DNA from 2 places in the Pectobacterium artocarpous genome. Region 2 is predicted to be linked to the other one. Evidence: riboswitches for the same ligand, from Rfam matches in the RefSeq annotation. Region 2 holds a riboswitch; the other holds the start of a gene.
The links. Region 2 has a riboswitch for thiamine pyrophosphate ahead of thiC (phosphomethylpyrimidine synthase ThiC). Riboswitches for the same ligand answer to the same signal wherever they lie in the genome.
Positions count from the first base shown of each region.

Region 1: it holds a riboswitch for thiamine pyrophosphate, as region 2 does, so the genes downstream of both, thiB (thiamine ABC transporter substrate binding subunit) here and thiC (phosphomethylpyrimidine synthase ThiC) in region 2, are expected to answer to the same signal.

Region 1 is NZ_JBJXVK010000002.1:127,104-130,523, forward strand. It holds gene thiP (thiamine/thiamine pyrophosphate ABC transporter permease ThiP) at 1-116, opposite strand, end outside; gene thiB (thiamine ABC transporter substrate binding subunit) at 92-1,075, opposite strand; TPP riboswitch at 1,156-1,252, opposite strand; gene sgrR (HTH-type transcriptional regulator SgrR) at 1,290-2,948, opposite strand; gene sgrT (glucose uptake inhibitor SgrT) at 3,039-3,203, shown strand.
Region 2 is NZ_JBJXVK010000036.1:20,046-23,465, reverse strand. It holds gene nudC (NAD(+) diphosphatase) at 1-651, opposite strand, end outside; gene rsd (sigma D regulator) at 760-1,221, shown strand; TPP riboswitch at 1,344-1,497, shown strand; gene thiC (phosphomethylpyrimidine synthase ThiC) at 1,617-3,420, shown strand, end outside.

The DNA.
Region 1 (3,420 bases), on a different contig from region 2:
GGAGCCTGTAGCCACAGCGCACCGAAAGCCAGAGCGGCAACGGAAATTAACAGCGTTGTGGCCAGCAGCCCTGGCCACAGACGTCCGCCGATCAGTGGCTGACGGCGCGTTGCCATGCCTGAATCCACTGCGTCCGTTGGTCGGCAACGTCCTGTGCGCTGAACTGCATGGCCTTCTCAGGAACCGCGAGCGCCGCGAAGCCCGCAGGCAGGTCGGTTTTAACCGCCGGATACATCCAGTTCGTGGTAGGAATCGCCTGCTGGAAGGTTGGGCTCAGGATGAACTGCATAAAGCGTTTTGCCAGTTCGGGATTTTTGCTGGAAGCCAACTGCCCGGCGATTTCAATTTGCAGATAGTGTCCTTCGCTAAAGGTGGCCGCCGCGTAGTTGTCTTTCTTTTCTTCAATGATGTGATAGGCCGGCGAAGTGGTGTAGCTCAGTACCAGATCGGCTTCCCCTTTCAGGAACAGGCCATAGGCTTCGCTCCAACCTTTGGTGACGGTAACGGTTTTTTTCGCCAGCTTCTGCCAGGCTTGCGGTGCATCGTCGCCGTACACTTTCTGCATCCATAACAGCAGACCCAGTCCCGGCGTGCTGGTGCGCGGATCCTGATAGATCACTTTCCACGGTGCATTGCTGTCCACCAGTTCATGCAGGCTTTTCGGCGGGTTTTTCAGCGTGTCTTTGTTATACACAAACGCGAAATAGCCGTAGTCGTAAGGAACGAACGTCTTATTGTTCCAGCCGCCCGGCACCGTGACAGCGCGGGTGTCCTGACCGTGTGGCGCAAACAGGCCGGTTTGTTCTGCTGCCTGCAACAGGTTGTTGTCCAGCCCCAGAATGATGTCCGCTTTGCTGTTTTTGCCTTCCATACGCAGACGGTTCAGCAGCGAGGCACCGTCTTCCAGTGCGACGAAATTCAGTTCGCACTCGCACTCTTTTTCAAACGCGGTCTTGATGACGGGCCCCGGACCCCATTCGGAAGCGAATGAGTCATAGGTATAAACCGTAAGCGCGGGTTTGGCGAAAGCCGAAGCAGAGAGCAGTAACAGGCAAGGCAGGCTGGTTTTCAGCACTGTGGCTGAACGGTGTAGTAATTGATTTAACACTTTGCACTCCTGAGAATCATAGGGTGGCAAAGGACTTCGAGGCAGCAATACGCCGCACTCTCAAATCCCTTCGCCGGTATTAACCGGATCAGGTTCGACGGGTATCTTCTCAGCGAAAAATCTTCCGCACCCCGTTGAGAACGGCACATTGTAAAGGGTTAAGCCACGCAGCGAAAGGCTATCAGTGTTCCGGCGGTGCAAACCAGGCGGATTTAAAATCAAACCAGCCCAACATATTCATCCTGACGCCGCGCATACTGCGCTGGCCTTGAAGTTGCAGCCAGTGGTGCAGCAGAGGGTGCAGTTGGCCGCTGGCGATCAGCTTTTCACACCATTCCGCCATCGGCAACGCGTGGTTACGCCACTGTTGCGCATCCGCGAGCAGATCGTCATCCAGGCAGTGCTGCACCAGCGGGAGTTCGTAGAGCAGCGCGAACAGCGAGAATTCAAGCGGCAGGTAGCAATTCAGGCTGCCAAACCAGATATCGCTCTCGGCATTGCCCTGATGCCAGTCTTCGTAGCTGACCGTTTGGACATGCAGTTTGACGCCGTGCTGTGCCAGCAGTGTGCGCATAATCTCGCTTAATATCCGGTATTCAGGGTGTGCCTGATAGAGCGTGAGCGTGACGTCCGTCAGCCCTTTGGGAAGGGGTTGCGGTATATCGGGATGGTGATGGTGCCAGCGCGGCAGCAAACTGTAGGCGGGCGACCAGTCACGCTGGTTGCTGGTATTGGCGTGGTTGAGTAGCGAAATTGGGTTAAAGACCTGCCTGAGCCACCGCTGTGCTTCTGGCCGTGATGCTAACGGCGAGCGTTTGTCGAACAGTAGGAAATAGCCGCCTTCTTCCATCCGACTTTCTAACTGCTCGTGACGAGAATTGTCAGACTGGAGTTGGATGGAGACCGGCATTTCCTCCGGTTCGTCCGGTAGGACCCAGATATTGACCTCATCAATTAACGCCCGATAGCCAAAATAATCATCGAAGGCGCGAATTTTCAATTGATTACTGTTATTGCGCACCACGGCATATGGGCCGGTGCCGATCGGATGCTGGGCAAAATCGGATAGTGTTTGCCACTCTTGCGGCAAAATCATGGCGTGCACGCTGCCTAATAGCCACGGTAGCCATTTATCCGGGCTGTGTAGCCGAATATCAATCACAAATGGCATCGGTGAGGTGACGGTTTCAAGATGAGAAAAGAGCGGAAGCGGAATAAGGCGAGAGAGTGACGTAGTGATGTCGTCCATTGTGAGCTCTCTACCATGATGAAAACGGATCGCCGGGCGTAGGTAGAAGCGCCAATGCTGAGGGGAGATCATCTGCCAGTGATGAGCCAGATCGGGTTCAATTTCCCCATTTTCCTCATTTATATTGGTGAGTCCGCTGAAAATTTGCCGTGCGATGTGCATTTCTGAACGTCGTAGCGCCGAGCCGGGCAGTAAATTGCGTAACGGACGGTAATAGAGGATGCGCAGAATATGCTTTCCTTGCCGGAAGCTCCGCCCAAGATGGGCGAGTAACATCTGGCGTACCGCTTCTTTATCACCCACTAACTGCACCAGTTGCTCAATGCGATCCTGTTCCAGCAGATCCTCGGCACGCTGCTGCTGGAGGGCTAATCCGGTATACACAAAAGAGAGCTGCGAGCGTTTTCCTCTCCCGGCTTCTGCCTGCCAGACGAGCCAGCCTTCCTGCTGCATGGCGTTCAGCAGTGAACGAATATGGCGACGGGAACAGTTCAGCACCCCGGTTAATTCTTGCAATGTGGTGTCGGTGGCCTGCCCCTGAAAGTGTTGCCACAGGCGGATGAACTGTTGTTGTAGACGAGGAGAAGACATAAAAGAGGAACTCCCTGCACTAAAGTCATCAATTTATCTTTCCCTATATTACGTCGATACTTTCCCATAAGGAAAGAGAGGAGGTGGCTGATGGCGATTTCCCGTTTGTACCGGTTCTATCGAACCTACTTATCGAGCTGTAAAGCAACGTGGTTGCGATGGATGTCTCCCCAGCAGCGCATCGCATTATTGCAGCAGGCGACGCAGTGGCACCTGAAAGATATGTCTGATGATGAGTACCGTCATTGGCTCTAGGTGGTCAGAAATGTATTCTGAGTAATGGTGACGTTTCACCAGCCAGCGAGTTCTTCGCTGGCTTTTTTTATGGCGTTTATCTGCCCCCATCTTTTGGCAGCCGGAGATGGTTTGTATGGCAAGAGGATAGTCGCGGCGCTGTTCACGTAATGATTTGTTCATGTAATGGTTTGCCTTCGCTGAGCAGTGCACAATAACGTGCCAATTCGTTCTGCTG
Region 2 (3,420 bases):
CGGGTCGTGTTTGATGTCACCCCCCGCATACTCGGCCATAAACGCCATCATCAACGAATGAGGGAAGGGCCAGGGCTGCGAACTCACGTAGCGCAGGTTTTTTATCTGGATCTGGCTCTCTTCCATTACCTCACGCACAACCGTCTGCTCCAGCGTTTCGCCCACTTCCACAAACCCGGCCAGCACGGTGTACATGTTTCCGCGATGCCGGTTGTGCTGCGCCAGCAAAATTTCCTCGCCGCGACGGATTGCGACGATGATACAGGGCGCAATCTGCGGATAATAACGCTCTTTGCAGTGGTGACATAAGCACGCCAGCTCCGTTTTACTCTGCACCATTTCATGGCCACAGTAACCGCAAAAGCGATGAGAACGATAGAACTCAGCCAACTGTACGCCTCGCCCCGCCAGTTGGAATAAGCCCACGTCCTGATCGAGCAGTTGGCGAACCGATGTCATATCCGAATCCCGTCTCTGACACACCAACCAAACGGGCTGCCCTTCCCATTCACCGATTTGGCGAGCCATTTTCCCCTCTAACGACCACGCTGCCGCCGTTCCGCACGGTAATGCCCCCTGAGGCAACCATATTTGTAACGCATCGCTAACCACCCACCAGCCGGCTTCATCACCTTTTAGCGTCTGTTCCATATCTTTTTATTGCTCCACTGCCACTTCACTGGCATTTTACATTCAGAGTGACTACATAAGTTTTATAACTGGGATTTCAGTTATGTCTTACCGTTCACGGAGTCAACAATGCTAAACCAGCTACAAAGTCTGACTGAATACGTTGGTGGCAATAATGCGTTAATCGACCAATGGCTACAAGCACGTAAGCAGCTTCTCGTGGCTTACTATCATCTGGTTGGCATCAAGCCGAACAAGGAAGCACTTTCACTTCTGGATGAAGGAGCATTGGACAATTTTTGCCAGAATCTGGTGGACTACCTTTCTACGGGCCACTTTCACTTATACGAAAAGATGCTGCACGAAGCAGCGACCCACAGCGAACAACTATTAGCGCTTTCTACCCAGCTTGACCTCGCCCTGCAAAACAACACGCAGCACATCATGACGTTTTACGATAACCATCTGGCGACAGCCATCGACCATGATAACTGCCTCGAATTCCAGCAGGCACTCTCCAGCGTCGGTGAAGCTCTGGAAGAGCGTTTTACGTTAGAAGACAACATGATCCGTCTGGTTTACGACAACTAGCCGTCATTTAAGGTTATTTAAGAACATCACCACACACTGTACAGGCAAAAGCGGCACGCTTTGACATCCGCGTTTTGCCGTCATACAGTGTAGGGGTTTTATTGGCCCGTTTAAGAAACGGGCATATCTTGTCGGAGTGCCTAGCGTGCTCGTGTTTCGTTTTACGAAAGCAATCGTTTTACGAAACTTATGAGCGCACAGGCTGAGACCGTTAATTCGGGATCTGCGGAACCTGATCGGGTTAATACCTGCGAAGGGAACAAGAGTAATGCACCTCATTGAGATTGAGCCCAAGGCTGCGTATTCCTACATACCTGCTCTGATGCCCAATATCCTTATTACTCCCTCCGGCTCCAGACAAGCAATCTTCCCTTTACGTCTTACAGGAACTTGCTATGTCTACAGAACCCTTGTCTATAAAAACAGTGTCATCCAAATCGGGTCGCCGCGAGCAGCGTGCCGCCGCCCAGCAATTTATCGATACCTTACAGGGAACGGCCTTCCCTAATTCCAAACGTATCTACCTTGCAGGTTCACGCGACGATATCGGCGTGCCAATGCGAGAAATTCAGCTCAGCCCGACGCTACTCGGCGGCAGCAAAGACAATCCCCAATACGAACCCAATGAACCGATCCCGGTTTACGATACGTCAGGGCCTTATAGCGACCCTGCCGCTCAACCCGATGTCCGCGTTGGCTTAGCAAAGCTGCGCGCTAGCTGGATTGCAGAACGCTGTGACACCGAGGCGCTATCCGGCGTCAGTTCCGATTTCACTCAGCAGCGTCTGGCAGATGCGGGGTTGGATCATCTGCGCTTCGGACACTTGCCACGGCCACTGCGTGCCAAAGCGGGCAAACGCGTCACTCAGCTTCACTATGCACGACAGGGGATCATTACCCCTGAAATGGAATTTATCGCCATTCGCGAAAATATGGGACGCGAGCGTATTCGTACTGACGTACTGCGCCAGCAGCATCCGGGGCAAAGTTTCGGTGCCCTTCTGCCGGAAAATATCACGCCGGAATTTGTTCGCCAGGAAGTCGCCGCCGGTCGCGCCATTATTCCTTCCAACATCAACCATCCCGAATCAGAACCGATGATCATCGGACGCAATTTTCTGGTGAAGGTTAACGCCAATATCGGTAATTCCGCCGTGACGTCCTCCATCGAAGAAGAGGTGGAAAAGCTGGTTTGGTCTACCCGCTGGGGGGCGGATACGGTGATGGATCTCTCAACCGGCCGCTATATTCATGAAACCCGCGAGTGGATTCTGCGCAACAGTCCCGTGCCAATCGGTACCGTGCCAATCTATCAGGCACTGGAAAAAGTGAACGGCGTGGCGGAAAACCTGAACTGGGAAATGTTCCGCGACACACTGCTGGAGCAGGCGGAACAGGGCGTGGACTATTTCACTATCCACGCCGGCGTGCTGCTGCGCTACGTGCCGATGACGGCTAAACGCCTGACCGGCATCGTTTCACGCGGGGGCTCCATTATGGCGAAGTGGTGCCTGTCACATCACAAAGAGAGCTTCCTGTACGAGCACTTCCGTGAAATCTGTGAAATCTGTGCCGCTTATGACGTCGCGCTGTCGCTGGGCGATGGCTTACGCCCCGGCTCGATTCAGGATGCCAACGACGAAGCCCAGTTTGCTGAGCTACATACATTGGGTGAGCTAACCAAAATTGCTTGGGAATATGACGTACAGGTAATGATTGAAGGCCCCGGTCACGTCCCGATGCAGATGATCCGCCGCAACATGACCGAAGAGCTGGAGCACTGTCACGAAGCCCCATTCTATACACTCGGCCCATTAACCACCGATATCGCACCGGGTTACGATCACTTCACCTCCGGCATCGGCGCCGCGATGATCGGCTGGTTCGGCTGCGCAATGCTCTGTTACGTCACACCGAAGGAGCATCTCGGCCTGCCAAACAAAGACGACGTTAAACAGGGGCTGATTACCTACAAGATCGCCGCCCACGCAGCCGATCTGGCAAAAGGCCACCCCGGTGCGCAGATCCGTGATAACGCCATGTCAAAAGCGCGCTTTGAATTCCGCTGGGAAGATCAGTTCAATCTGGCGCTCGATCCGCAAACCGCTCGCGCCTACCACGATGAAACGCTGCCGCAGGAATCCGGCAAGGTCGCCCATTTTTGTTCCATGTGCGGCCCCAAATTCTGCTCGATGAAAA